DNA from 3 places in the Paenibacillus sp. FSL R5-0475 genome. Region 3 is predicted to be linked to each of the others. Evidence: predicted binding sites of a transcription regulator. Region 3 holds the regulator's gene; each other region holds the start of a gene.
What was found. The regulator LexA, encoded in region 3, represses DNA repair genes until DNA is damaged. The targets are predictions, from matches to a motif close to CGAACATATGTTCG.
Positions count from the first base shown of each region.

Region 1: the regulator LexA is predicted to act here: its motif matches at 5,709-5,722, upstream of addB (helicase-exonuclease AddAB subunit AddB).
Region 2: the regulator LexA is predicted to act here: its motif matches at 5,391-5,404, upstream of MKX41_RS17075 (ImmA/IrrE family metallo-endopeptidase).

Region 1 covers NZ_JBBORK010000001.1:3,938,835-3,948,896, forward strand. The annotation lists gene addA (helicase-exonuclease AddAB subunit AddA) at 1-2,063, opposite strand, end outside; gene addB (helicase-exonuclease AddAB subunit AddB) at 2,066-5,578, opposite strand; gene MKX41_RS17730 (class I SAM-dependent rRNA methyltransferase) at 5,869-7,293, opposite strand; gene MKX41_RS17735 (Na/Pi cotransporter family protein) at 7,393-8,379, shown strand; gene MKX41_RS17740 (energy-coupling factor transporter transmembrane component T family protein) at 8,432-9,262, opposite strand; gene MKX41_RS17745 (ABC transporter ATP-binding protein) at 9,259-10,062, opposite strand, start outside.
Region 2 covers NZ_JBBORK010000001.1:3,801,169-3,811,230, forward strand. The annotation lists gene MKX41_RS17030 (hypothetical protein) at 11-175, shown strand; gene MKX41_RS17035 (YolD-like family protein) at 172-507, opposite strand; gene MKX41_RS17040 (hypothetical protein) at 890-1,450, opposite strand; gene MKX41_RS17045 (PH domain-containing protein) at 1,568-2,056, shown strand; gene MKX41_RS17050 (glycosyl hydrolase) at 2,138-3,613, opposite strand; gene MKX41_RS17055 (cytidine deaminase) at 3,787-4,203, opposite strand; gene MKX41_RS17060 (NucA/NucB deoxyribonuclease domain-containing protein) at 4,311-4,742, shown strand; gene MKX41_RS17065 (hypothetical protein) at 4,821-4,967, opposite strand; gene MKX41_RS17070 (YjfB family protein) at 5,117-5,293, shown strand; gene MKX41_RS17075 (ImmA/IrrE family metallo-endopeptidase) at 5,434-5,976, shown strand; gene MKX41_RS17080 (hypothetical protein) at 6,053-6,214, shown strand; gene MKX41_RS17085 (hypothetical protein) at 6,340-6,513, opposite strand; gene MKX41_RS17090 (hypothetical protein) at 6,622-6,954, shown strand; gene MKX41_RS17095 (RNA polymerase sigma factor) at 7,132-7,626, shown strand; gene MKX41_RS17100 (hypothetical protein) at 7,623-8,612, shown strand; gene MKX41_RS17105 (hypothetical protein) at 8,949-9,452, opposite strand; tRNA gene MKX41_RS17110 (tRNA-Ser) at 9,789-9,859, opposite strand; gene MKX41_RS17115 (hypothetical protein) at 10,011-10,062, opposite strand, start outside.
Region 3 covers NZ_JBBORK010000001.1:2,338,476-2,348,537, forward strand. The annotation lists gene rnz (ribonuclease Z) at 1-687, opposite strand, end outside; gene metH (methionine synthase) at 832-4,209, opposite strand; gene MKX41_RS10345 (FixH family protein) at 4,384-4,815, opposite strand; gene MKX41_RS10350 (HAD family hydrolase) at 5,079-5,864, opposite strand; gene MKX41_RS10355 (hypothetical protein) at 5,898-6,425, opposite strand; gene MKX41_RS10360 (DUF896 domain-containing protein) at 6,475-6,684, opposite strand; gene MKX41_RS10365 (LysM peptidoglycan-binding domain-containing protein) at 6,794-7,207, opposite strand; gene lexA (transcriptional repressor LexA) at 7,503-8,129, shown strand; gene MKX41_RS10375 (L,D-transpeptidase) at 8,400-8,738, shown strand; gene MKX41_RS10380 (hypothetical protein) at 8,888-9,268, shown strand; gene MKX41_RS10385 (hypothetical protein) at 9,503-10,062, shown strand, end outside.

The DNA of each region.
Region 1 (10,062 bases), 1.6 Mb from region 3:
TCGACTATTTTTAAGAGTGAGAGTGCAATTTCTACTTCTGTAGCTTCAAAATAGCCTTTATTCAGATCCCCGTAAGCAGGGATTCCCTCCATCCGAAGCTCTTCAATAATTAAAGGGGTCCATATTCTCGCCGAACGAAGCAAAATCACGATATCACCATAAATCACTGGGCGCATAATCTTAAGTCCTTTATCATAAATCAGCAGCGGAGCTCCGCCATTCAGGCCAGTCATCTGTAAAATGCGGCGAGCAATCGCCCGTGCTTCCAGTTGCGCAGTCTCACTTTCAATAGCTTCACTTTCCTGAAGTGGAGTCTCACCGTCCTCAGTCTCTTCTAATTTACCTGCTGCCGCTCCGCGATCGATCAATAATAGCTCTGGTGCAAAAAAAGTATCTGGCCCCTTCTCTGCTGCACCCGGGAAATTCGCTCCATACACAAGCTCAGCACGCTCGTCATAATTAATCTCCGCCACTGTCTCGTTCATAATCTGCCGAAAAATCATATTTACGGCATTGACAACCTCCATACGACTACGGAAATTACGGGCTAGATCGATAACCGAACCGCCGGACGATTCATTAGGCTTCTCAGATAACTCGCTTAACTCGGATTCGCCAACTGTATTACTGCCACCTCCGGCATTCTTAGAGCCAAAGCTACGGTATTTATCCAGAAACAGCCCCGGCTCTGCCAGGCGGAACCGATAAATACTTTGCTTCATATCTCCGACCATAAATCGGTTACCAGGTGTTTCGCGGGAGATAAGCCGCACAATCTCTTCTTGCACACTATTCGTATCCTGATATTCATCTAACAGGACCTCATCGAATTGGGCACGGTACTCCATCGCTGCATCAGAAGGCAGGGAATGGCCTGGTAGAGAATCATGATGGCGCAAAATTTGCAGACAATAATGCTCCAAATCACTAAAGTCGACGAGACCCCGTCCTGCTTTTTCGATTCGATAACGTTCACCGAACGCTATCACCGTCTCAGCAAGCTCTGCCATAAGAGGAGCCGCCTCGTTCAGTTCTCTCAAAAAAACATCTGCAGGACGGCCAAACAATGCCTTCTGAAGATCTAAAATACTCTTCTTCACACTATCGCGCAGTTCTTTAACCATTTCCTGCAGTCCAGGATCTGTCGAATCCTTCTTACAAGCTTTCAATTTTCCAAAGTATACTTCCATGAAAATATCATATAAATCTGCCCATGGCCGTTCATTCACAGCCTCCTGCAATGCATTTACCATCTCAAGGTCAGTCGTCAAATTCTCGGCATAAGGCGCCGGACCACCCGGCTGTAGCGCGATCTCCCGGCCTTGGATAAGCTGACTGGCTGCACCCGCAAGGGTCAGCTTCGCTTCTTCAAGAATACTTAGCACCCAAGGAGTTCGACCTAAGCTATCTGTGTCTGGTAATGAGAAATCAGCTGCGGTATCACGAAGCCACTGCTCTGGCCAAGGATGGCTGCGGGCATAATCATGCAGTCGCTGTATGAGCGCATGTACCGCATCATCGCTTCGTTCACCACTGAACCAGTCAGCAAGCTGTACAAATACACTATCCGCGCCATCTTCACCTACTTCACCGTATTTTTCCTCCAGCAGCTCTTGAAGCAGCTCCTGCCGCATCATCTCTGCTTCATGTTCGTTCAGGATACGGAAACCAGGATCTATAGGAATAATCTGATAATAACGCCGGATCACTTCCAGACAGAAGGAGTGTAGTGTTGTAATCGAGGCTTTCCCGAGCAACGACAGCTGACGGCGTAAATGGTCATTCTCTCCATTCTCCTCAAGCTCCCGATCTAGTGCTTCCCTAATCCGCTGGCGCATCTCGGCAGCAGCAGCTTTGGTAAACGTAGCTACTAGCAATCTATCTACGCTAAAGCCATTCTCTTCCTTGCTGATTTTGCGAATAATCCGTTCTACAAGTACCGCTGTCTTACCGGAACCTGCCGCCGCGGCAACGAGAATATCATCACCGCTCTCAGCGATGGCGCGCCACTGGTCATCACTCCATATGCTTCCTTCCGGTTTCGCTTCTATTTCAGACTTCATACTCACGGTGTAGTTCCTCCTTTGCGGGACAGCAGATCCCAAATAACGTCCTTCCCTGGCTTACCCAGATTGTTGTAGCCATTGCCTTCCACGGCTTCATCGAACTGGCAGACGGGTCTAAAGGAACAGAATGTGCAGGCTGTCTCTTGCCCAATCCGGTATGGCTCAATCGCCACATCACCTTCCGTAATGCGTGTCCCGATATCCGAGATCGTTCCCCGAACGGATGATAATAAGTGTCCCCATTGCTCTGGTGTAGCTACAGAAGCACTACTATAAAAACTGCCATCAGCTTTTACTGCTACAGGCACGATAGAAGAATACCCTTTGTCTAAAGTCGTATCCATCAGGGATACTACCTCGCGGTCTGCTGTAAGCAGTCCTTTCATCTTGAAGCGTTTCAGCAATTCTTGTTCTGCCTGTTCCTTGTTCATCCCGTTAGATGAGGTTAACAGTGGGTCATGTACGTGAAAATACAGTGTTCCTGCTGGAAGCGCCGGTTGCCCGAGCCATTGCTCCGAGTACGTAAGCAGCACATCCAGATAGGTCAGCATCTGTAGCGATAATCCATAGTACACCTCGTGCAGCTTGAGGTCTTTTTGACTCGATTTATAGTCAATCACCCGCAGAAGAATTCCATTCTCTCCTCGGGCCATGTCTACACGGTCAATCCGTCCAACAACCTCCATCACACAGCCATTCGGCAGCGTAATTCTTAAAGGAGGCAACTCCTTATCCGGTCCAAAATCCAGCTCCAGCCCTACCGGCTCAAAGCTGCCTCGGCGGGCATGCTCGCCCAGAATTACAGAAGCACGTCCAACAATATTTTTCAGCTTGCGTGAGATGTATCCGTAACGTTTAGAGCTCATCAGAATTTCACCCTGCAGCATCGGCGATAAACGTTCTACCGTCTCACTTGCCTCACGCCGACATTCCTCTGGAGACAAGCTTCCCCAGCCGCGGCCCTCTTCTTTCAGTCTTACCGCCATGTCACTTAACGCAGCATGGAACAGTTGTCCAATATCAGGTGCTTGCAGCTTATATAGCTGGCGTTCCTTCAGTCTAAGTCCGTAAGATGCAAAATGGGAGAAGGAACAAGCAACAAACTTCTCCATCCGGGACACACTGCCTCGCAGTGTCGATCCACCGTACAATCTAAGGCTTGTTCCACGTTTTAGCTTCGTTCCCACGTTACGGTAGAACAATGAACTGAGCAGACGTTTCAATTCGAGACTACGAATATCATCAGCAGCGAACCAGTTATACACATCCCACCATAATTCAGGTATCTCCGTCCCCTGGCGCCACTGGCGTAGCTGCATAATCAATGCACGAAGACTCTGTTCTGGATGACCAATGTAACCGAGGTGAATGGAATCTCTGACTTCTTCTAGTAGTCCTGCAGGTGGAAGTGCTGCCAAGCTGTGCTCATGAACACTTGGGAACATTCTATGCAAATGACGGATTACCTCAGAGGGAAGAAGCGCCTTGCCCTCATCATCAGCAGTGGCGTAGCTAATCCAGAGCTTTCGACTTCCTGTCGTTAGCGCATTATAGATCAAAAACCGCTCGTCCAGCAGCTTACGAGAAGCACCAGGAGCAAGCTCCATACCGGCGTTCTCAAGCACAGAGCGTTCGCCTTCCGAGAGAATTCCATCTTCCTTAAACTGCGCAGGCACAACACCTTCATTAAATCCAAGCAAAAAAGCGTATTTAACTCCCGTTGGTCGAGTCCGATCCATGTTACCAACCAGTACTTGATCGAGCGCGGGAGGAACAAGTCCCATCTTAAGCTCAGCAAGTCCTGTCTCTAGGACTCCGGTGAACACATCAAATTCAAGTCTCTCGTTGCCCATCATCTCGACGATCTGATCTAGCAGATCAAGCACTGCACCCCACAGCTGACTATGTTCTCTAGCCTTCTCGGGTTGCCCCTTCTCCATAGCACCGACACTAAGTTTCTCCAGCTTTCGGGCAACATCCGTCTCATCAAGCAGCCTGTACACTGCGGTACATAGTTCAAGGCCGCTTCTACTCTTCTGTATCCGTTTCTCAAAAGCAAATAGAGGTCCCGTTATACTAGCACGGCATCGCTCCATTGTAGCAAGCAGTTCTTCATCCATCTGTCTGCCGCCTTCCAGCGACAAGCTAGGAATCCCTTTCCATGAACGGCCATCCGTCCAACGATACCCTTGAATCCCACAAGCCAGCACATAATTCTCTAAGGCGTCCATATCCTCACGCGTAATACTACCGTCCAGCGGTAGCAAAAGCTCTGTCTTTACACAGCGGAATACATCCTCGAAGCGCCAGCGTCGACGCACCACATCCAATGCGGAGCGTACAAACTCTACCAATGGATGGTGCAGCTCATTTACCTTCTGGTCCAGAAAAAAAGGTACTCCGTAATCTTGGAACAACGGTTTAATCAGTTGCTCGTAATCTCCAATATTACGCATCAATACGGCCATTTCACCATATTTTGCACCTTCATCTCGCGCCAGTCTGATCATTTCACGCAGTGCTCCCTCAACCTCTGCTCTGTGAGAAACTGCTGCGCCTATAGATATCGCTTCATTTGCCAGTTCATCTGCACCCATCCAGACCTTTCGGCGGTCATATCCCCTTTCGAGATGAGCAAGAACAGGACTTTCTTCAAAACGCGGAAGAACCGCTGGCTCCAGAAGCTCGTCCCACACATCAATGCCCAGCTCTTCAGCTATTCCACGCAGTTTAATGTAAGTAACCGCAGTTGGGTGAAACAATTCAAGCTCATTCAACTGATCTCCATAGGGATACGAACGATCAAGTGTAAGGGACACGGTCAGCTTCGATGCTTGCTGCATCAATTCTCGAAGCACTACGAATTCCTGTGGGGTAAAGCCGTGGAACCCATCTACCCAAATCTCCGCCCCGCGAATGTAAGAGGAATCAGTAATATGCTCAGCTAGTTCCGCTAAACGATCCTCTTCGTCGATATAGAGGCGTGACATTTCCTTCTCTAAATCGCTAAATACCAGCTGTAAATCATCCAGCTTGCCTTCAAGAATAGGACTTCTTGCAATAGCGCCTCGCATTGCGGATAACTGCTCCTCTAAATCAGAGGAAGCCAAGCAGCAACGCTTCATCTCCGTATGCAGTTGATTCAACCGTTCGACAAAACCCGGTCTGTCTGCAGAGGCACCGAATAATTTCAGTTCCTCTTTACGGCGACTGATGATTTTGTAAATCAACATCTTTTTACCTTCTTCACTGATCGGCAGACTAGCGCTGCCTCCAGTTTCCTGTTTCACTCGATAGGCAAGCCGAGAAAAGCTCAGTGTCTGCGCCCGAATGCTTCCCTTCACATTCCCTACGGTCAAAAGCCCCCGTTCTGCTCCAAAGGAACCTTGTTCCGGTACAAGAATAATGATCGGCGCGCCAAGAGGCTCCTTCTCTAATGAAGAAGAAATAGACTCCCATATTTTTGTTGTCTTGCCACTACCAGAGCGGCCTAGTAAAAAGGTTACCGACATAAATGATAGACTCCTTCCGTAGCGGAGAAAATGTATAAGATACAAGGTGAAATACTCACCGTTTGATAATGTTCAAATGAAAAAGTTCAGTCGTTCCTCGTCCCCTCAGTATAGCATAACTGCACAAATCAGAACATGCGTTTGCTAGTATTTTCTAATGATTTACAATAACAATCTTGTAAATCCCGATTTCAACTTTTTTCAGAACATAGCAAAAAATCCGTAAAAGGAATCCTTGTTTAAAGATTCCTTTTACGGATCAACATCCATTGTCTATATGAACAGCCAGCTTATTTCTTACTCCGCACTTCAAAAATCGCAAACTTCAGATAGTGTCCTTCGTTAACGCCTAGAATCTGCGGATGGTCTTTGCCTGCTGCACGCCATTCCACAAGTCTCAATACTTTACCTGCATCTTTAGCTGCGTCGGCAATTGTCTCAAGGAATAGATCCGGCTGCATGTGGTAAGAACAACTTGCAGTAACCAAATATCCGCCTTCGTTCACCAGCTTCATGCCGTGTAGATTAATATCCTTGTAACCACGGCAAGCACCTGCTACTGCACTTTTAGTTTTCGCAAACGCTGGAGGGTCTAGGATAACTACATCCCAAGTTTTACCTCCACCTGCTGTCATCGGTTTGGAGGTATCCGTTTTGGTTGTTTTGCCTCCGGATTTAGCATTTGTAGACGCTACTGTTGATTCCGTTCCGCTTGCAATCGTCGCCCGCTCCGAACGTTCCTCCAGACCTTTTACCTGATTGCGCAGGTAGGCAAAAGCATCATCCACTACAAATTCCACTCGATCACTAAAACCATTCAGCTCCACATTGACTTTGGCACTCTCTATGGCATGAGCGGAAACGTCAAGGCAGGTTACTTTTTTCGCACCATACTTGCAAGCATGCAGAGTGAAGCTGCCTGTGTGCGAGAAACATTCCAGCACTGTAGCACCATCCCAATAAGGGAAGGTTACGTGTTTACCACTCTTGTTTACCGGCAAAGTTTGTAACGAGCCATCTTCTGCTTCGATTTCTTGCAGCGTAATGCCACTTCGTCCACCCCAGCCCTTCATGAGTGGGGCAATAGATGCTCTATTCTCACGCTGATCAAAGAAGTAGCCTGTCTTTTGGCCCTCTTCGATATCTACTACCAGCTTAAGGCCATTCTCACTTACGGTAACATGACGTGGGCATTCCCCGTACAGCACACCTGTAGTTTGCTCCATCCCTTCCAGTTCGCGCACGCTAACATCACTGCGTTCATAAATACCACGCGGTGCCATAACCTGTACAAGTGCTTCAACAATCTCTGTACGGCGCTTGTCCATTCCGAGTGTAAGGAGTTGCACAACCAGAATATCCCCGAACCGATCCACAATAAGCCCTGGCAAAAAGTCCGCCTCACCATAAACCAAACGATATGCATCTGCCCCAGGGAGGAAACGTTCTCTATGGTGCAGACAATTCGTAAACCGTTCTACGAAAAAAGCTGTATCCATGATCGCCAGTGGTCCCTGCGATACAATTCTCACCCTGATTTGCGATGCTGGATTGTAATAGCCCACGGCCAAAAAACGGCCTTGATGATTTAGGACATCTACTAATCCCCCTGCTTCTGGGTTTCCTTCAACTGATGCAACTTCACCTGCGTAGACCCATGGATGGCCCTGTTCTAATCTTTTTTTGCGATTGCGTTCTAAAATAACCGATGCCAATGACTTCAACTCCCTGTTTCTCTAAAAATGATTTTATACATGTCCTACTTGTTACTTTCATATATTGGTGTACAACCCTCGTCCAAAGGAGTATGCCCTATGTTCCGTGAACTGCTTTTCCCTATCATATATGGTCTTATTATCTTTCTGGCTGGCATGAAGCTAATGGAAACAGCCTTGTCCAAGCTCGCAGGCCCTCTGATGACTAGAAGCCTTAATAAGGCTACCTCTACACCAATCAAAGGAATGATTGCCAGTAGCTTGCTGTCGGCCCTGCTTCAGAGCAGCACGGCTGTAACCGTGCTAACGATCGGTATGGTGAATGCCGGCCTGCTCACCTATGCTCGTACACTAGGCATTATCTTAGGTAGCAACATCGGCACTACTTTGACCACAGAACTGATCGGACTTCAGATCAATTCCATGGCCTCTCCATTGCTGGCTGCCTCGCTGAGTCTGTGGGCAGCTGCGGTTATAGCAGGCGAGTTACCACATACGTCACGGGCGGTAGCACTGTGCCGGAAAATATCAGAGCCGCTGCAATTCATCAGCCTGGCTGTATCAGGATTCGCCCTAGTCTTATGGGGAATCGCAGTCATGCAATCCATCGGCGGAACTCTTCAAGAGAGTGGCCTATTCCTCTGGTTCCTGAATCATGCCGCCACAAGTGCCCTATGGGGACTCGCCGCAGGTGCCTGCTTAACTGCCCTGTTACATAGCAGCGCAGCAGTTATAGCCATGGCCATGGGTATTGCCGCCTCGGGTGCCATGCCGCCAGAGCTCGGCATAGCCATCGTGCTCGGTGCTAATGTCGGTACCTGCGTCACGGCAGTCATTGCTTCCATCGGCGGCTCATCTTCCGGCGTCTTCGTCGCTTGGTCGCATGTTGCGCTCAATGTAGGCGGTGCGCTACTGTTCCTACCTCTTATTGGGCCCCTACAAGCAACTGCTGCATGGATTGGCGGAGGAGCCGCCTCACAAATCGCCCATGCACAGACTATTTTTAATGTAGTATGCTCGCTAATCGCACTGCCATTATGTTACCTGCCTGTATGGTCAAGACTGGAGAAACGTCTTCAATCGTAACAATATACTGTAACGCCTGATCCCAAACTTTCCACAACTGTACTATTATACTTCAATCGAAAATATTATAAAACCGCGATCCATCGTAAAAAGTGATTACCGTCGAAGATATTGCGATCAGAGCGAATAAGATTAAAGCAATATAGTCATTTCTTGAGAACGGACGTCTGCTGTACCAAGTCCGTTTTCTATTAGTTCCGAAGCCACGTAACTCCATAGCCGTACTAATATTCTCAATTCGCTCAATGCTAGTCAGAATCAAGGGCATTAGAATCGAAATGATATTTTTAAGCCGCTTAGGCAGCTTTTCTTTTCGAGAGATGTCTATTCCCCGTGCCTGAGCAGAGAACGATATATTCTCATAATCTCTTTGGATATCCGGAATGTACCGCAGCGCAAGTGATACAGAATATGCAATTTTATAATTCACACCAATCCGGTTTAAAGACGCTGCGAACTCACTAGGATTTGTCGTTAGAAGGAACAACAGTGCCATGGGAATGACTACTGCATACTTAAGGGCAATATTTAATTGATAGAATAGCTGCTCATATGTAACGGTATACCGACCTACAAGATGAACAATATCATGACGTGAACCGTAAACCTTTACACCTTCCAAAGGAGAAAAAATAAAGATAGCTATATGATTAAGCACAAAGAAGATCAGGATAAAATATAGTACGAAAGCATAATCCTGAAATTGAACTTTAGAGACTCTAAAGGCAATCAAACTAAATAATAGCATCACTATTAAACATCTTGTATCATATGTAATCATCCCTGTCACAGACCACACTATAAATAAAATCAGCTTAGTAGCGCCTGTAAGACGGTGAATAGGTGAATCTTGCTTCGTAAAAGTTAACATTGTGGCCTTCATCCGCCCCGGCTCCTCCTGTCGCATGCAATAAATCTTCTTACGAACTCTTCTGGCTGATCCAATTGGACCTTCATAGCCAATGTAAATAGTGAGGTCTCTTTCAAATTAGCATTCTTCACTACTTCTATATTGGTTAATACTCGCTCAGGGCTATCATCAGCAAGCTTAACACCATCAGACAACACTACAGCTCTATCGGCATACTCCAGCATAAGATGCATATCATGCGTAATCATAATGACCGTCATTCCCTGTTCCCGAAGCATCAAAAGAAATTCCATCATTTCGTTGTAGTGCCTATAATCCTGTGCTGCAGTCGGCTCATCTAATATGATCACTTCCGGCTCCAGGACCATAATAGATGCAATAGTCACACGTTTCTTCTGACCGTAGCTGAGCGCAGAGATGGGCCAGCTACGAAAAGCGTATAGACCGCATATTTTCAAAACATGATGCACTCGCTCACGAATAATCTCCTCGGACACCCCTCGTAATTTAAGGCCTAGCGCAACCTCATCATATAAAAGCGTCTTAGAAATCATATGATTAGGATTCTGCATCACGAAACCGATCCGCTCTGCCCGCTCCTTAATCGTATCCTTGGCAATATCCCTTCCGTTCATCAATATCGAACCGGAAGTGGGCTTATAAAAGCCACAGATAAGCTTAGATACCGTGGATTTCCCGGCACCATTTCTCCCAGCTATACAGACCATTTCTCCTTTATGAATAAGAAGGTTAAGTTTATGAAGTACTGGTCTGCTCTTCTCATAACCGAATGAAACATCATGTAACTCAAG
Region 2 (10,062 bases), 1.5 Mb from region 3:
GGGAACACATATGGACATTCATAGCGATAGCTATAAAGTTGCTGCCCTGAGTGAGCAGGAAGAAGCACTCGAAATTATTCGAAATGCCGAAGCTTCCATTGCAAATCTGACCGGCAACCCAACGGTGACCCTAATTGCTTATGAAAAAAGTGAAGTCAGCGGTTCTCAGCATTAGACGATGTAAACCTCCACTAGATCATCTACATTGATCCACTTCCATTCCTCCGCCCACTGCAGCTTAAACTCACGCGAGTGGGTGTGAATGGAAGTCACAAAACCACTAATTGTCGTATTCTCAAAAGGATCAAACAGCACAACAGTGACGCGCACATGACTCCGTAACGATAAAGCAAGTGTACATTCGATCTCCTCCAGCTTCTGCTCATCCAGAATAGGCTTAATGCGGCGCAGCGTCTCTCGTTCATCCCTAATAATTCTTACCTTGTGCTCCGGCAGCATCATTCGACTACTTTCCCACAGTCCGTTTTTCTCCAGCTTTTTGCCCATGGTAACCCCTCCCTAATTTCTATACTTATTCCGCTACAGACGAACGTATGTTTGTATTATATCCATACCTTCGCTGAATAATCAATAATCAGGAAAAAGATACCACTTTAAAATCCTCCTCTTTTATCTAAAAGTTGTATAATATTGAATATCTAATTGAGAGGAGCTTTCCACTTGAAAAAAAACAATGCCCTGCTCATCCTAATTCCCGTATTATTCCTATGTCTATACCCCCTCGTATATCGAAGCAGTACCCTCTCAGACCTCACAAAAGGAATCGTAGCTGGCTTATTTATAGGATTGGCAGTGTTACCTTTACTCAAGCTCAAAATCGCATCAAAAAGACGCTGACAGTTGAACTGTTCAGCGTCTAAATTTCGATCTATTCTTGAACCTTCTCTGATTCAGCGGTGGACTGACCATCAGCATCGATGAGTCCTGTTGCTTCTCTTGCTTCATTAAGCTTGGAAATGCCGTATAGCATCGCGACGTCAGCGTTCTGATTCAATTCCTCGAACTTCTCAGCAGTGACCTCTGCGGAATCAGCACCTTGAGAGGCCTGTTCTTTTAGAGAATAAGCACTTTGAAAAGCAATTTTGGACTCATCAAGCAGTTTACGAATGTCTTCGGGCAAGCTAGAGGAAATTTTCACTTTCTCAGCCTGATTGGATAGGTCTGTTGCGGTCTTTTGGAATTCGTTAATCTTCTTCTCCAACTGCCTGTCCGAAAGTTCTCCTGCTGAATAAGCAGCAATAGCTTCGTTGAACTCCGCTAAAGATGATTTTCCTAATTCATCAAGTTTAGACATTTCATTGTAGAAGTTTTGCACGGTTTCCTGCACTTCTTCTTCCGAGGCAGGAGCCGATGAAGTTGAATTATTATTGCTGCAGGCGCTAAGGATGACAGTCAGCATTAGCGTTCCTATTAGTAACACTTTTTTCATTATTTATCCCTCCACTAAACAGAATAATGTCGGTTTGTGTAAAGCGCAAATGAAATTTATGTAAAATGACTATTATGTTATAATTATTTCAATTGTAATCAGGGAAGGAGAGTATTTATGCCTTATTGCACAACCTGCGGATCAGAATATAAGCAGGGCGCTAAATTTTGTGGAGAATGCGGATCTAGCATTGACGGCACTGCTCCAGTGACCACCCGTCGTCCATCAGCAAATCCAAACGCTACTCAAGAAGTCGTGCTCTGGAAAGGCAAACCAGCCAGTATCTCTGATCGCCTCAAAGGAATCGTACGCCTAAACACGACTACGTACACCATTACAAGCCAGCGCATTATGGTAAAGACCGGACTTATCGGTAAAAATGTCGAAGAAATCGAATTACTGCGTGTACGCGATTTATCCGTAGCACAATCTATCATGGACCGGATGCTCGGCATCGGTACATTAACTGTATTTTCTGATGATGCCTCAGCGCCTCAGCTTCTTTTCCGAAAAATCCATGATGCCCAAACCGTCAAAGATGTTCTGCGCAAAGCTGTTCGTGACGAGAAGATCGCCAACAACATTAGCTACCGTGAACAAATCTAAGAACCTTTCACATTAAAAAAGCCCCGAAATCCGGGGCTTTTTCGCTAATATTCCGATGCTCGAATCAGTTCGGATATCGTCTTATGGAAGATAAAACGCTCCTGCTGGAATAATCCCTTTGGGTTGGCTAGGACTTTCCCACTGCAATACAATTCGCGCGTCCCCCTCATTCTCATAGTACTCCACTTTTATTTCATGTAGCTTGCCAGCTATAAGATTCACACTGCATTTTCGCTCCTGTCCACTCTGATTCACCCAGCTATCAATGATCAGCCCTCCATCAATCCACACCCGCACCCCGTCATCAGAGGAGGAGTAAATGGTATAGGTTTCACTATAGGCTGCAGTCAGTTTTCCACTCCACCGTACAGAGAAAGCGTCGACACGAATGGCTGGATCAGGCGAACCCTGTTTCCACGAAAATTGGATGTTAGCATCGGTTCGCGTCAGCGCAGGTGCGCCGCTAAGAGTCATGTTATTGTAATATTGCCCCCATAGTCCACTCTGCAGCACACTGTCTCCCTTAGCGGCTACAATTGCCGCCTCAGCAGCATACTCTTCCCGCGTGAATACAAAGCTGTCATTCATAAAGGCTCTAATTACCGCATCGGTATTCTTCTCATAAAGAAGCTTGCCCCAGGTCATCTGATAAGACCATTTGGGCTGTGATTTAGATAGTAGTGCAGGGGACGGTAGCTCTCCATTTTCTCCAATCGCGATCACTTTACCACGCCCCAGATCCCATAGACTATCATAGTGACTCCCCTTAAAATCCCCATCATAGATATCTAGTGCCAGCACATCTACTTTGTCACCGCTTGGGTAGTATTCGACAGGGTCATCACTCCACTGATTTTTTGCATTTGGGCTCCAGACCCACAATAAATTATGCAGCTTATGATAGCTGGTGAAACGGTCAAACATAAGGTTCCACAGTCCCACGTAGTTGATCTTCTTCCCCCACCAGAACCATCCGCCATTCATTTCATGATACGGCCGCCAGAGCACAGGAACACCTGCATCATTTAGTTTTTTTAAAGAAAGGGCTATCTTATCCAGATCAGCGATCAGTGCGTTGTACTGAGAGGTACCCGGGGTTATATATTTGTCAAAATCAGCGTTGCTTATGCTCGTAGATACGTTATCCCAAGCTGGCGCAGTCCCTGGCAACTGTGCGTGATAGCTAATCGTTACGATTCCACCGGCTTTATACCAGCGAATAGCGCTGCTAACAACCCAATCCCGCTGATTGTCTATTAGCGCCGCCGTCTGATTATTGATTGCCCCTAGCTCATAGCCGTGAAGGGCGGCGTATTGCCCGCTAGTATTTTTCAGCTTCCCATTGAACTCATCCGCGCTCTCCAAATAATCATGTTGTCCACTAATCCATCCTTTTCCTTGCAGAAAATAAAGGGTATTCAACAATTTCTGAGCAGAAGGTACCGTTTCCGAATCCGCCGGAGCCATTTGCAATTTACGATACGCTATTTGCCACTGAACATCGCTCACAAACCTCGATGCCGAATCAACCATATTTCGAAGATTGCGCTGTTCCATCCACTCTCACATCCTTTTAACTTTTTTAAGTTATAGTATGGGGACAATAGTGACATGAACTCAACGAATGGACATGAAGTTGTAAATTAATTTAGGACAGTGTAAGGAACTGCTGAATAAATTCACGGCTCAATAAAAAAAGGAGCCCGGCGGCTCCTGACTATATCTCCAATTTACCTCGTATATCTCAGCGGTAGTAATTCAGAAATATCATATTTAGCTAACCGGCCGTCCTCGGATACAATAACTTTGCAATCCTTCCCGTAATCAGCAATTAACTCACGGCACATCCCGCAGGGAGAAACTACTTTAATTTCTCTTTCCTCGCTGTCCGGATCAGAATGCCTTACCGCAACAATCGTATCAAATTCCTTGTAGCCTTCGGATATCGCTTTTCCAATCACCATCGCTTCTGCACAGACTGTAATTCGTCCCATGCTAGCTTCTACATGTACCGCTGTAAAGATTTCCCCCGTCTTAGTACGGAGCGCCGCCCCTACATGGTGTCTTCCCCATTCATAGCGTCTAGTAATAATATCTTCAGCAGAGGCTATAAGCGTCTGATCTTCAATCGTAATCAAATACTCCATATCCAATTCCGTCCTCCTCTTATTTTTCCTAAGTATATTAAATCGCACTGCATTATGATATAAGATATACTATTTTAAGTTCCAAAAAAGGAGGAGCAGATTTGAAAATACAGAAATTACTCACCAGTCTCATCATTGTTGTGTTACTTGCTTTGGGCGGTTACTGGTATGAACAGAACGGAGATCCGGCAGCCCCCTCGTCCACATCCGATTCAGAAGTTGTTCAGCTGATCTTCCCAGCTGATCGTTATCCTGAGACCGCTAAGCACATTCAGGACGCGATTGCCAAAGGGGAGTCCGCGACGTGCACGATTAACCGTGAGCAGGCTGAAGACAACCGCAAAGAATCCTTAAAAGGGATCCCCACCAAAAAAGGCTACGACCGCGATGAATGGCCCATGGCCATGTGTAATGAAGGCGGCAAAGGGGCCGACATTGAATACATAACCCCAAAAGATAACCGCGGCGCAGGAAGCTGGGTTGGCAATCAGTTAGAAGATTATGCGGATGGAACCCGCGTAGAATTTATGTTCAAATAATAAGCTAACGTGAACAGTGCTTCAAAAGAATAGCCCCATCCGGTATACCGGATGGGGCTACAATGTGCATCAGCTAGCTTAGAATAAGCAAGCTTTAGTGATGATAACCAGCAAGATGAAGAGTACCAGAATAGCTCCTGTTGAAGTAAAAGGACTACACACCGGACCTACATTTACTGGGCTTACTACAGGACCTACGTTACAACCACAATGTTCCATTCCCATAATTAATTCCTCCTAATGATTAATGACTACAGCACAAGATATGTAAAAAGGAGATAAGCCGTTTGGGCGAACTGGCAAACAAATGCTATTCACCTAATGAATTAGGTAGGCACTGTCGATAAACAGGATATACACAAAGGAGGTGCAATATGGATATAGCCGCATTATCAATGGCAATGAGCCAGGCATCCTTAGCTCAAAATGTAGGAATACAAGTCATGAATATTGCCAAAAATCAGGCTGAAACCCAGAGTCAAACGATGGTGGAAATGCTGGGCAAAAGCGTTGCTCCGAATTTAGGAAAAACACTTGATATTAGTGTTTAATTGCTTTATGCTAAGGACACACGAGAACACTCGTTCTTATGTGTCCTTATGTTTTTTACTTTACATAGCCTTCGGGCTTTTCTTTTGCTCATTTATGCGAACATACGATCCTATAACTGATTCTGAATGAGGTGAATGATATGAATAACATGAAATCCTATTATCAAATGACTGCGCTGGAGAAGTGGACAGAAGATTTATACAAGCGTCTGAACCTTACTCAGCCTTCGCAAATTTCGATTGCTTATATTGCAGAACGGCTTAATATTTGGGTTCATTATTTGGATGTAAGAAGCAAGAGCATCGAAGCATCAGCGGGGATGTACACCATGTTTATAGACAACCGGCTTCCAGCCAGTCTGCAGCGGCTAGAGTTTCTCCATGAGCTCTGTCATCTGCTCCGCCATGGTACTGATCAAATATTGATGCCAGAACATTTTACGCGGGCACAGGAGGATGAATCTGAGCGATTTATTCTTTATGCAGCTATGCCCTACTCCATGATCTCCCGCATGACATTGCCTGAGCAACGTGAAGATGCAATCAGCTATCTTGCAGCAGAATTTCAAGTGCCAAGCGAGCTGGCTTTACAGCGGATTGATCAAATTCAAAGACGTGTTTTTCAGGGGCAATTATTGGCCGTGATGGGAAGAAACGAAGAACGATTAACACATATTCAATAATGACTGCGGAGATAATAAGGGTAGTCGCAATGAAGGACCATTAATTATGGTGGAATTTCTCGCAAGGGGGATCAATATGGAAGCCATTAAAGTAATTGAATTATTGATGACTCATCCAGATTATAACGTAGATGCAGTACACCCCGAAATTCCGGATTTTGTTGGGATCGAGTCGATTGAAGTGGATCATGAAACGGGGACCTTCTCCATTTTATTGCAAGAACCCAAAGACGACTGAAGATGATTTGTGTAAGTTCATAATAAAAAGGCAGCAAGTATAGTATACCCAGGCAATTCTTTACCTACGCGGGTTAACCTATCGGTAGTTAAATTGCTGCCTTATTTGTAATAGTAAGCTCTCTATTATGCGGATACAAACTGAATCACACCAATAAGAGTTAGAATGAGGAATATGCCCACGAACCCCCAAATAATAAACCATAAGATTCTCAGACCTGGTAGCTTCGGATTAGTATGATTCTCTAATATCTTAATTCGCCGCTCCAGCTCCTGTATTTTTTCTTCTTGTTGCATCATGTTCTTCCTCCCTTCTAATGTGTAAATTACAAGATACAATAGATATGACATACCAGTCACAATATATTATCTTATAATATATACATTTTAGCTAAATGGAGGGAATTAATGAAGAAAAGAACAAAAATAATCCTTATTACCTTCGTTATTGTATATGGAGTCGCTTCTTTAGCGCTTCAGGCCTTCCGAAATCATATGGATAATGAAGTGATTCATTATTTGGTAGCTACGAGAGATTATAAGAATGAAGATCTTTATAAAGTCTATACCCAGATTGGTAAGGCTCCCGTCGTAAGTACAACGGTGATTTTTGCAGATGAACCTAACGCAAGATACTTTTATCGAAAAGAGAAGGATCGGATTTATCAATATAGCATGGCTCTTGTAAAAAGGTTTGATCCAAACTATACATATAAACATAGTGAGGAGACCCTCCCGTAAAGGGGGAACTTCTATTATAAAGGTGCGATTGTCTCAACAGTCATGATATGGCTGCTGGGGCAATCGCACCTTTTTTAGATTCTAACCCTTGATCTAGACGCTAACAAATTTTCTCAGGAACATAATGTGACCAAATGCCGTCCTAAATGGTGTTATAGGTAAAGGGGGCATAGAATCATGCAACGATCCATGACCCGGCCGGGAAATCATGTGATAAAGAGTTACGAAATCTACGCAGATATGCTGTTCCGGATTGCTTTGGTCCATTTAGGCAGCCGCCAAGATGCCGAAGAGGCCACTCAGGATACCTTCATCAAACTGATAGAAAAAGCACCAAAGTTCAAAGACGCTGAACATCAAAAAGCATGGCTGATCCGAGTAATCACCAATCATTGTAAAACATTACTGGGCAGAGGCTGGCGCAAGCGCGAGGTTAAGCTGGAAAATGCTGAGCCGATTGCGGTAGACACCCCCGAGGATTTGGCTCTACTGCAGTTAGTTATGGCGATGCCTATGAAGTATAAAACCGTAATCCATCTTTATTATTACGAGGACTATCCCATCCAGGAAATCAGCAAGATTCTGCAGATTAGTCAGTCTGCCGTGAAGATGAGACTTCAACGGGGACGGCAACTGTTAAAACTGGAGCTGGAAGGAGTGGAATCACAATGAAAGAAGATCAGTTTCGAACATCATACAAGAGAGCGGTGGATTCTATGAAACCAGGTGAAGAGATGAAAAAAGAATTGATAGACAAACTGGAGCAACAGCAGGAACGGAAACGTCCACGCAAGACGGTTTATATCGCGGCAAGTATCGTCCTCGCCGCCGGGATCGGCTTAGCTGCACCTAATATATGGCAGCAGTTAAACGGCCAGAGTACTCAAGGGCAAATCGCTCAGGTAACTCCAGGTCCAAGCCAACCAGGCAATTCTGGCACAAATGCGTCCGGAAGCATTGTCATCCCCAAGCTGGAACTGCCGGATACCAAATCTGGCGTTATGGCAGATATGATCGCTCTAGTCGTATATAAAGATAACATTTATACACAGTCTGCGACTCGAATCAACGCAGCCGATGCTGCCGCTCTGCGCGGTGACAAGCTTGGACGTACTACAGGTGGCATCGATGAGTGGAGCGGTAAAGACAAATATATTGAGTTAGCTTCTAACATCGGCGAAACAGATATCTATTCCGTAAAGGGATATGACTCCAATTTCCTGATTATGTCCTATTCGGAAATCAACGGCGAGGTATTCGCCGAACTGTATGAGCATACAAACGGGATCACCGTAAACAGCGGCGCTGATCTATTTGACAAGCTAAATCTTGAAGGTAGAATTACTTCCGCACAGTGGGAAAGCTTCGACAGCTGGAACAACGGACAGCAGCAGTACACACCGCTCGCTGACGACGAGGCACTTAATGGCTTCTTGAAGGCACTCCAAGCAGCCGAACCGCTGGCAGCAGAGCCTCTTACCGCGCAAGGCATCTACGACAGCGAAGACCGCAAGGTTCTCTATCTCCAGCTGGAAGACAACGCCCGGGTAGAGCTGACGCTGTTTGGCCAAGGGCTAGTACGTTACGGTCAGGCACCTGTATTCTTCGAGGTCGAGTCCGGGGCATTCCAGCTGCTATGGGATAGTATGAAACCATAAGAATGATGGTCGGAAACCGAGAGTATAGCGATAGGAACAACGATTGGGACAACTTTTCGGGAACCATACCCATTAGAAAAGTCTAGCTGGATACAAAAAAAGGCGCTGCTGCAAAACCATTTCATGGCTTTGCGACAGCGCCCTTTTTGTGTTGGCTGCATGGTTTGCATTGCGTCATGTCAGAATATCAGATTCTAAGTATAAAAGAGCCGTTGTAGGTTAATCCTATGATGGCTCTTTTACATGTTCAATACTGCTATGATAACGGGACTAAAAAAAAGAACGCCCACGATGGACGTTCCTGAGATTCTTATTCGTATACAACGTTTCAGCTAGTTACGCATTTACACTTTCTGTTTTACGATCCTGTCTTGTGTGTAATGTTTTCATCGCAAATCTTGCTATCGGCTGAGCAACCAACAGTTCAATCCAAAATGCTATACCAAAGTTTCTTGGCCAGATATGAAGGAAGTTTTTAAGTGGCTCTAGACTTATTTGTTTCGTCCCAACCCATGTGCCGATAATCGATAGTAAAATAGATAACACCGTAACATTCAATAAAGTATTCAACAGCACCCTAGCATTAAATCCATCGGTTTGTCCCATGAATTTTGGCATCACTTTTCCAACAATCGGCCCTGCAACTAATCTTACGGATAAAACTACGATCATCCACATAAACGGAATAACCTTTAGTGTATCTATATACACTTCCTTACTGAAGCCACGTTCCAACCCCACAATAATAGGGGCAATAGTGTTTACTGAAATGATTGAAATAATGAGTAAAAATAATATACCTTCTTTTCCGTTTCTGGGTAGTCTTGTGTCTCCATGCATGTTTGTCATCTCCGTGAATCATATTTCAGATGGCAGACGTATCATGAGACATATATTTTTGGCCCAATAAAAAGACCAATATCTCTACACACTGATTTAATAATTATAGCACTTTTTTCAAATGAATGTCAGACCTCTATTTAAGATTTATTAAATCCCTCTGCTCTTTAGTGCATTCAAAAGATTTAAACTATCCCTGCAAGCGCATGGCGATAAATCTGGTATCAGTGCATCCGTTAGCAAGCTCAAAATTCCAGCCTTCCTAATTCCCTGCCTTTTGAATTTATGTACCTATAGCCAGCAAAAAAACCTTACAAAGTAAGGTTTTTTGATAAGCGGGCCCTGAAGGACTCGAACCCCCGACCAATCGGTTATGAGCCGACCTAGCACTTGATCAATCAATTCCCATTCCTGCGCGTCAAGCACCGGCTTTCATCTTAATCCCCGCTCCCGCTCATCACTAATGATCGAATATTATGCTCCGGTAGCATCGTTCAACTGCAATCCCAAATACTTTCCAATTTCTTCGCCATGATGTCTGCCCTCCTAGTAATCTGTCTAGTAATCTATATGACCACCGTCTAAGCCCCATGAAACTGATGTTGGTCGA
Region 3 (10,062 bases):
AACGATAAGGTCTGCATGAAGTGAGAGTTCTAAAGCTCCTGAACAAGGTCTTGTGTCTCCCAAGATCGTAACAATACGCCCTCTTTTAGGTTCTCTAACAACATCAGCAGCGCAGATACGAACACCGTCATCCGTTATAACATCTTCACCTTTTTTTAATTTTCCATATAACGGTCCAGGCTTTAAGCCATAACTCTTTAGTAATTCCGTATTGAGGCTCCCGGGACTATCCTTTTCCGTTACCCGGTAACCATAGCTATCAATACGATGCTCTAATAATGCTGCCTCCACTTTAAAACCATCATCCTCAAATACCGTTCCTCCTGTATGCTCGACAATCTCAATCTTGTATGGAATTCGGGATTGGCTCACAGCTAAGGATATATCTAAGTATCCCTTCAATCCAGGGGGACCATAAACCGTTAAAGGAGATGTCCCTCCCTGATAACCACGACTAGATAATAAACCTGGAAGACCAAATAGATGATCTCCGTGTAAATGTGTAATAAATAGCTTTTCCAGCTTCCCTAGGCGAATCGGTGAGCGAAGAACCTGATGCTGAGTCCCTTCCCCGCAATCGAACATCCAAATGCTACGGCGTTCTTCCAGAAGTCTTAATGCAATCGACGTTACATTGCGTTGTATAGTTGGTACCCCTGCATTCGTACCTAAAAAATATAATTCCATCCCTCTTCCTCCCTTCTTCTTATTGGCTGAACTATCTCTTATCTATTCTAAACGTCCTTCTTCCAGCAAAAAACCCCCCAGTTACGGGAGGTTCCGCTGAAAGGGATACAATCCCCCTACAGACCGGGTGTATAAATGAAAGAATTACAGCTTCTCTACATTAAAATACTGCGCTTCTGGATGAGCGAATACCATCGCCGAAACGGAAGCCTCAGGCTCCATCATAAAGCCTTCTGTAAGGTGAACACCGATATCCTCTGGGGATAACAGTTTAAATAGTGGTCCCTGATCTTCCAGATCTGGGCATGCAGGATAACCAAAGGATACACGAATCCCTTGATATCTTGCCCCATGTCTTTGTTTCATGGTCATATCTGCAGGATCTGGGAAGCCCCATGTATCACGCATCATGTGATGAACACGCTCCGCTAATCCTTCTGCTACTTCCAGCGCTACAGATTGTAACGCATGTGAGCGTAAATAATCTCCATTATCCTTAAGGGCTGTAGAGAGCTCACGAACACCGTGTCCCGCAGTTACCACGAGGAATCCAACATAGTCCATCATTCCACTGTCGACCGACTTCAAAAAGTCCGCTAGACAGAGATAAGGCTCAACACCTTGTCTTGGAAAAGTAAAGGTATGCAGAATCTCGGCTGTATTCTGTGGATTATACACGATAATATCGTTACCACTTGATTGTGCCGGAAAGAATTGATACATCGCATGAGGAGTAATCGTACCTTCCAGCATCGCTTGATGTAGAATGTCATCGACAGTACCTTTCAATTCCACAGTCCGCTCATCACCAGCAGCTAATTGCGCCTCTACAGAACCTCGTAGCCCCAGATGGTGACCGAGCAGCATTTGCATGTTCACATAAGGGATAATATGCCCCAATGGATAATTACGAATGACATGGCGCTCTAAATCGGGTGGAACAAATACAGGTGCATCTGGAGAAATTTTGGAGCGTACAGCTCTAGTCAGCGTAGGAAGCTCTTGCTTAGGAGCAACTGCCACTGCGGATTCTGCTTCCACTCGAATTTCCTCGGCAATTTTCTCCCGTTCAACAGGATTCATAAGCCGATTAGCAATATCGAGTCCATCCATAGCATCCTTAGCATATAATACCAGCCCATCATATTCCGGCCGGATACGTGTTTTGGTGAACTTGCGAGTCAAGGCAGCACCACCTACCATAATAGGCACATCAATCCCAGCCGTGCGTAGGTCTTGCGCAGTCAGCACCATCTGCTGTGCCGATTTTACGAGTAGTCCAGACAATCCGATCGCATCGGCTTTTTCACGACGAAACGCTTCGATAATGGTCTCAGGTGGTACTTTTATACCCAAATTAATGATCTGATAACCATTATTGGATAAGATGATCTCCACCAGATTCTTACCTATATCATGCACGTCGCCTTTTACAGTTGCCAGCATGATCTTACCTTTTACCGATGTCTCATCCTTCTTCATAAACTGCTCTAAATGACCAACAGAAGCCTTCATTACTTCAGCGCTTTGCAGCACCTCAGCAACAATCAACTCATTGTTATTAAACAGCCGTCCAACCTCCGACATCCCGGCCATTAGCGGGCCATTGATAATCTCCAAAGGTCCTGATTTGGTAAGCGCCTCATTAAGGTCTGGAATAAGTCCTTCTTTGGTGCCTTCAACAACATATGAAGCCAGACGCTCTTCTAGTGACAGGTTAGAAATTTTCTCTTTTTTCTCAACCTTTTTCCCTCGGAAGGCGGCTACAAAAGCAGCAAGCGTGTCGTCATTTGTATTATAAATTAATTCCTCCGCAAGACGACGGTCTTCAGCAGGAATAGACGCATAACGTTCTACCTTCTCGGTATTTACGATCGCATAATCCAATCCAGCCTTAGTGCACTCATAGAGAAATACTGAATTCAGCACTTCACGTCCTGCTTCCGGTAATCCAAAGGAAACGTTGCTGATCCCCAAGATCGTATGAACACCTGGAAGTGCTTCTTTGATTAAACGAATCCCATCAATAGTTTCTTTAGCAGAGCCAATATATTGTTCATCCCCGGTTCCTACAGGGAACACAAGCGTGTCGAAAATAAGGTCTTCTCCAGCTAATCCGTATTTGTTCACTAGTAAGTCGTAGGAGCGTTTGGCAACTTCCAGTTTGTCCGTAGCCTTAATTGCTTGTCCTGTCTCATCAATCGTACCCACTACGATAGCTGCGCCATACTTATGAATCAATGGTGTGACCAGCTCAAATTTTTCTTCACCATCTTCAAGGTTAATGGAGTTAATTATCGCCTTACCTTGACAGTACTGTAACGCCAGGTCAATAACCTTCGGATCGGTAGTATCGATCATCAAAGGAACTTTAACCTTTTTTACAACTAATTCTAGAAACAGCTTAATATCTTCAATCTCATCACGGTCCGGATCTTGCACGCAGACGTCGATAACTTGAGCACCACTCTTCACCTGTGCACGGGCAATTTCTGAGGCTTCCTCATATTTACCTTCGACGATAAGACGTTTAAACTTACGCGACCCTAATACATTCGTACGTTCACCGACCATGTATGGACGGTTGTCGTTCTCAATATAAATAGGTTCAATCCCTGAAAGTGCCGGTGGATGATTTCCTGCAAGCGGACGTGGAGGGAATTGTGAAAGTGCCTCCGACATAGCACGGATATGTTCCGGTGTCGTTCCGCAACAACCTCCCGCAATGTTAAGCCATCCCTTTTCTGCAAACGCAGCAATTTTACGCGCAAGAGAATCAGGAGATTCATGATAATGCCCATTCTCATCTGGCAGTCCAGCGTTCGGATAACAACTCACAGCCGCTGAAGAGATTGCAGAAAGTGAACGAATATGATCACGCATGAACTCTGGACCCGTCGCACAGTTCAGACCTATAGAGATAGGCTTCAGATGTTCTAAAGAAATATAGAATGCTTCAATGTTCTGACCGGCAAGTGTGGTACCCATCGGCTCAATTGTTCCCGAAATCATCACTTGCAATTTGATACCCGTCTTCTCAAATGCATTTCGAATACCTATACTTCCAGCCTTCACGTTCAAAGTATCCTGAGAGGTCTCTAGCAATAACGCATCTACTTGACCATCAATCAATGCCACTGCCTGTTCCTCGTAGCTATCAACGAGCTCTTGGAAAGTCACGCCTCCCGTAACAGAGAGTGTCTTTGTTGTAGGACCCATCGCACCTACAACATAGCGGGGACGATCTGGTGTATCATATTTATCAACGGCATTACGGGCTAGCTTTGCTGCAACCAGATTAATTTCACGAGCCCGTTGCGGAATATCATATTCAGCAAGTACAACAGACGTTGCACCAAATGTATTTGTTTCAATGAGATCAGCACCTGCTTCAAGATACTGCTCATGAATCGTCTGAATTACTTCTGGACGAGTTAATACTAGCATTTCATTACAGCCGTCCAATTCTTCCCCACCAAAATCCTCACCTGTCAGAGGCACCTGTTGGATCATTGTGCCCATTGCACCATCTAGAATTAATATTCTTTGTTGTAAGCTTTCCTCAAGTGTATATTTAGCCAACGTATAGTCCCCCCAGTAAAACATTAGAGTAAGTTTAGCAGAATAAAGGAATTTCGAAAAGCCTTCCTTTCCACTCTGCATTATCTGTAATCATAGGAATTGCTATTCTTTTAATTATGGTTTTACAGAGAGTTCTTTATTAGGCATAGAATGCTGAGTTCTAGCAGTTACGTGTGATGTAACAATATATTGTCCTTCTTTCGTTAGTGTTCCCTCTGCTTGATAGATTCCATCACTGACTAGCTTTCCTTTAAATTCAATTTTCTGTTCACTATCATCTTTACTCACAATTTCGAACAGAACCTCTTTCGCATCATCTACTGCCAAGTTGTCTTGCGTCACCACTGCTTCAAAGGTCACCTTCTGATTTACAACAACCTCTTCAGGATTCCAATGTAACTCGACCTTGATAGGTTCCATAGACATGTCCATGTTCATGTTCATATTATGTACGCCAGAATGTTTAGTTTGGTCTGATGAACATCCTCCCAATACTAAAAGTGTTGCACCTAATAATAAAGGAACTATTGTTCTTGAAATCTTCATTTAGATTCCTCCCAGTCGAATTGATTACTAAGAATCTACCAATTCATGTTATACATTCTCCATCTATTATACACATTATTATTGGTTTTTCAGTATTTCGCATCAATTCAGCTAAACTCTTGTGACTTAAATCATATACTAGTAAATCTCATCTAACATACTAAATATGATGTAGATATAAAAAAGACAGTAAGTCTCCTAGATACCTAGGAACTCACTGCCATCTTAAAGCTTAAATGAATGAAAGCCTCTTCTACTCAATTTTATAAAGATTGGACTAATGAAAGAAGCTCTCCAAGATGTTTGATTTCATAATCCGGCTGAATTTCCGGATCTGGCTGTTTGCCTTTTCTATTAATCCAAACCGTAGTCAAACCTGTTGCCAACCCACCACGAATATCCGTTGTAAGCTTATCTCCGACCATAACCCCTTGCTCAGGTGCAATATCTAGAAGCTCCAGAGCATGCAGAAAAATATCCTTATCCGGCTTTCCTTTGCCGAAGCTTCCAGAAATCACGATGTGATCAAAGAAAGGAACGATTTCAGGTACGCCATCTAGTTTCTCTTGTTGCAATGCAGGGCATCCATTAGTCAAAAGCAATAGCTTAACTTTTCCCTTCAGCTCTTCAAGCACTTGAATCGTTTCTTCATAGATGTAAGGTCGATTTCTACGCTCCGCTGCGAATTTAGCTGCTAACGTCTCAGCAAGACCTTCGTCCTCTACACCAAGTGCTGCAAGACCACGACGCCATGCCTCTTTACGGTATCCCGGTGCAAGCTGCTCCAATTGACGGAATTCCGGCTGTTCACCTGCAGTAAAGTTCCCCCAAAGTGCTTCAAACGGATTAATCCCAATCATCTTTGTAAACGGGTTCGTTTCGTAGGATTCATATAGTCCAATGGCTTCTTTACGCACCGCAAGTTCCAGTTCTTGTGGATCAATCGTATCCCCAGCGGCTTCACATGCAGAACGAAATGCTTCATTAACGCTCCGATCATCCCAGAGCAGTGTATCATCAAGGTCAAATAGTACGGCGGAAATTGGCATTACAGGTCTCCCTCTCCCATGGCTGGTTAATTTCTATTCGTGAACTACTTCAATTTGGTGAGCTTTTGCGAATGCTTCCAGTCGAGTCCCCATTGCATTGGTATCATAACGATTCATAAGTCTGGTAAAAATCCATTTCGTGCGTTTGCCTTTATGCTTAATTACAACAGCTCCACGCGAAAGGATGATTTTCTCAATATCAGAAGCTGGCAGATAACGTTCGCGGTTGAATTTTATAGTAGATAGTCTAGCATTCTCTACCTTCAAGTACGGACGTCGGAAGAACAGAAGTGCCGCTAGTAAGTAGTACAAAACGACTCCTAGCCAGTTCATAAGCATACCATTACCTTTGGCCTGGTCCACTGAACCAACCATCCAAAACATAGTACCAAGCACTAATAACACTAATGGAAATGCAATGTTACGGCCTTTAAAGGTTTCACTGTTCTTACCAGGAGATTTAGATTTAGATGCGTAAATCGTTTCCTTCCCCTGTTTCTTTCTTTGCTTATTAATTTGCTGCGTGTTGCGTTGAACCATTCTTTCCCAAGAACGGGCCATATGCGTTCCCCCTAGTCATCCAGTAATATCTATGAAAAGGAACAGGGTGTTAATGCTTACGCCCCTTGTTACCTTGTTCATGCTCATCATTATCGACCAATTCAATCGTATTCAATTGTGCTCGGAAGTTATTGCGAATATTCCCCAAATAAATTTCACGAAGCTTGGCGCGTTCCGCCGTTTCCTCTTGATTAAGGCCTACGCTCTTCTGTTTGCGTGCCAATTCGTTAATACGCGCGACCAACTCATCAATATTCAAAACTTTCCCTCCCCTTATAAATTAATTCTAACTCTGCCATGAGAAAAAGAGCTTGTCAAGGTTTACTCCCTGCAAGCTCTTCATGTCCTCTTATTATGTTCTTAGAATATTAATAAATAGGTAAAGTGAGAATATCTCCAGCATTAATCTGACTACCTTTAATGCCATTGAATTTTTTAATTCCTTCTATATATACAGCCGTTTTCATATCAGAAGGTTTATTCTCAAGAGCAATACTCCAAAGTGTATCTCCACGTTCAACCACTACGCGCTTCTCATCCTTCATTAAAGTAGTAGATCCTGCAAATACATTACCTACTACTGTAAGTCCTGATAGTACGAGCACAATGATCAATGTCAGTTTAATAACAAAATCTCTTCGGAACAAACGCATCAAGCCTTCAAGCAAAAGCTCTGTAATCTCTTTAATCTGAGCTGAATAACGGGTAATAGGATTATGTCCTAAAGATTCAACCACTGGGGCTTTATCGTAGATGCTGCGGTATGTACTGTATTTTAACATGAATATCATCCTCCAAACACTTGTTCTTACTTTTGAAATTATAATAACACGAACATGTGTTTTGTTCAATACTATTTTAGAACAATTGTTCTCTTTTTTTCAGAGGTTACTATTTACCATATTCTTCATATAAAGAATCACTCTTATCGTTTAGATGAAGGAAACGCAATCAATACAAGACTACCATTTATTAACTCTTTCGAATTAATATTTATAATAGTTAGAACTTATGTTTGTGCGAACGGTAGTTCTATGTTATAATTTTCCCAAACATTACTATATGGGGTTGATTCCAATGTCAAAGATTTCAAGTCGCCAGCTGGCGATCCTGGAATTTATACGTAGCGAAGTCCGCAGCAAGGGTTATCCTCCTTCCGTCCGGGAGATTGGAGAAGCTGTTGGTCTTGCTTCCAGCTCCACAGTTCACGGTCATTTAGATCGGCTAGAGAAGAAGGGACTTATCCGTCGAGATCCAACGAAGCCTCGTGCGATAGAATTGCTTGGCCAAGAGGATTCCGAGAATGTCCATCATTTCGCGCAAACCGTCGCTCGCATTCCTGTCGTAGGTAAGGTTACCGCCGGGGTTCCTATCACTGCTACTGAGAATATTGAAGACTACTTCCCGCTTCCAACTCACTATGTTGGAGATAACAAAGTATTTATGTTATCGGTTCAAGGTGACAGTATGGTCGAAGCTGGGATTATGAATGGCGATTATGTTATTGTTCGTCAACAACAAACGGCTGATAACGGAGATATCGTTGTAGCTATGACCGAAGAAGATGAAGCAACCGTTAAGACTTTTTATAAAGAACGTGATCATATACGTCTTCAGCCGGAGAATCCGGCGTACGAGCCTCTTCGCCTTAATCGCGTAACCATTCTCGGCAGAGTTATCGGATTATTTCGAGATATCCACTAAGTTTGCACTCCTACCTAGCGAAAACGGATACCGTCCTAAAGGACGGTATCCGTTTCTACGAGAAGTATAAGGATAGGGTATATCGTATAATATATACTTTCTTTTATTTTTTAAAAAGCTGTTCTGCAAATGCAGAACAGCTTTTTTACTGTTATCAAACTCCATTTATCAATTACAGAACATTTGTTCTCATAGGCTAAAATGACCATTTTTAATGAATAACCGTTTAGGCATCCTCCTCATATCTTAATTAGAAAGGAGTGTTGCACAATGCCAAATTACCGGATTATAGTTGATCTGACGCAGCGTATGCTTTATCTTCTTGATAACGACATTGTGATCAGGGGCTTCCCAGTCGGAATCGGTAAAATGTTAACTCAATCACCACTCGGTGAATTCACAATCATTAACAAACAACCCGATCCAGGTGGTCCATTTGGGGTCTTTTGGATGGGTCTATCTAAGCCTCACTATGGGATACATGGAAATAATGATCCCTCATCCATAGGGCACGAAGTATCCCACGGTTGTATTCGTATGTACAATGAAGATGTGTTAGCACTAGCCGCGATTGTTCCGATTGGAACACGAGTAACGATCAGGAATTAAATCTATCTCTATAGATAAACACGCCTCACTCATGGTTCAATGGAGGGGGCGTGTTTGTATTTATGTATTTTTGATGACCTAATAGGAATTATGTGGTTATATGTCGAATAATGTTAACAGGATTTCAAATTGAAAGGAAGTGTCTCGTTTTGAACAACTCAAAAATTAGAACCCTCGTCGATTTTAAAGTCGATGCACTTGTTAAACTCTCTGGCTTATTGTTAAATAACGATCAAGCGAGTGGAAAAAAAGTAAATTTACTCACCTCATTCGGCAGTATTCAAGGGACCATCTCCCCTTCCACCTCCAATAAAGAGGATGTTTTTGACTTAAAATCTCTAATGGATGATGTCATTGTAGATGAATACATATCTTATTTAGGTGCGGAACATCCCGATAAAAATTTCAGCTATAACTTTGTAGTCCTTAATGATGTTTCTGTAAGACCCTATACTCACTATGAATCTCCGATCGAATACAAACAGCTAATTGTTTATACTGATCAAATCACAGCCTTCAATTTCTTATGATCTTGACATATTTATTTTAAAAAGCTCTCAACAAAGCACTCCAGCAGTTGCCCCAATTTTGCACTCAGCTTGCAAAATCGGCAGATCTCTGGGTGCTTTCTCTTTTCTAATCAGTAGTCGTTTCCTAAATTCCCACGATTTTCGCTCTTAACAGATACTAGTAGAGAGAATTCAGGCATATCTTTCAATAAGCAATAAATCTTGCTCTACTGAGATCATTGGAGGTGTGATTACATGCTGATTTTCTTAATGTATATGTTTGCCATTGTAGGAGGAGTCTTAATTCTAAGTGCCGTTATTATAGAATTAAAAAAACTATCTACTTCTTCTGAACTTTCTAAGCTGTTAAACGCAACCTCATCTTTTAATATTATATTCACCAAAACATTCATTCCGCCCAATCAATCTCACTTGATCGCCCTTAATGAACCTTATAAAAAAATAGCAATAGGTACCAGCAATCCGAAAACAAGCAAAAAAGCAATAGCAAAGCTATACTCGTTCGACAATATAATGGGATCAGAGATTGTTGTTAACGCACTAACCCTTTCAAAAGTATCTAAACGACAACAAAACAGCAAATCAACTGCTTCAAGTGCGGATATTAATGTGGTTAATAGCTTTGACGAAGAGGCTGATGTTATTGAGGAACTTACGCTTAAAATATACATGAACAGCAATGAAATACCTGTGTATAGTATTTCCTTCTTGCCAGGCTTATTGCCCATTCAACAATCCGATAATCAATACAAAGAAGCTTACTCCCAAGTCCAACAATTACATGCTTTCTTCAG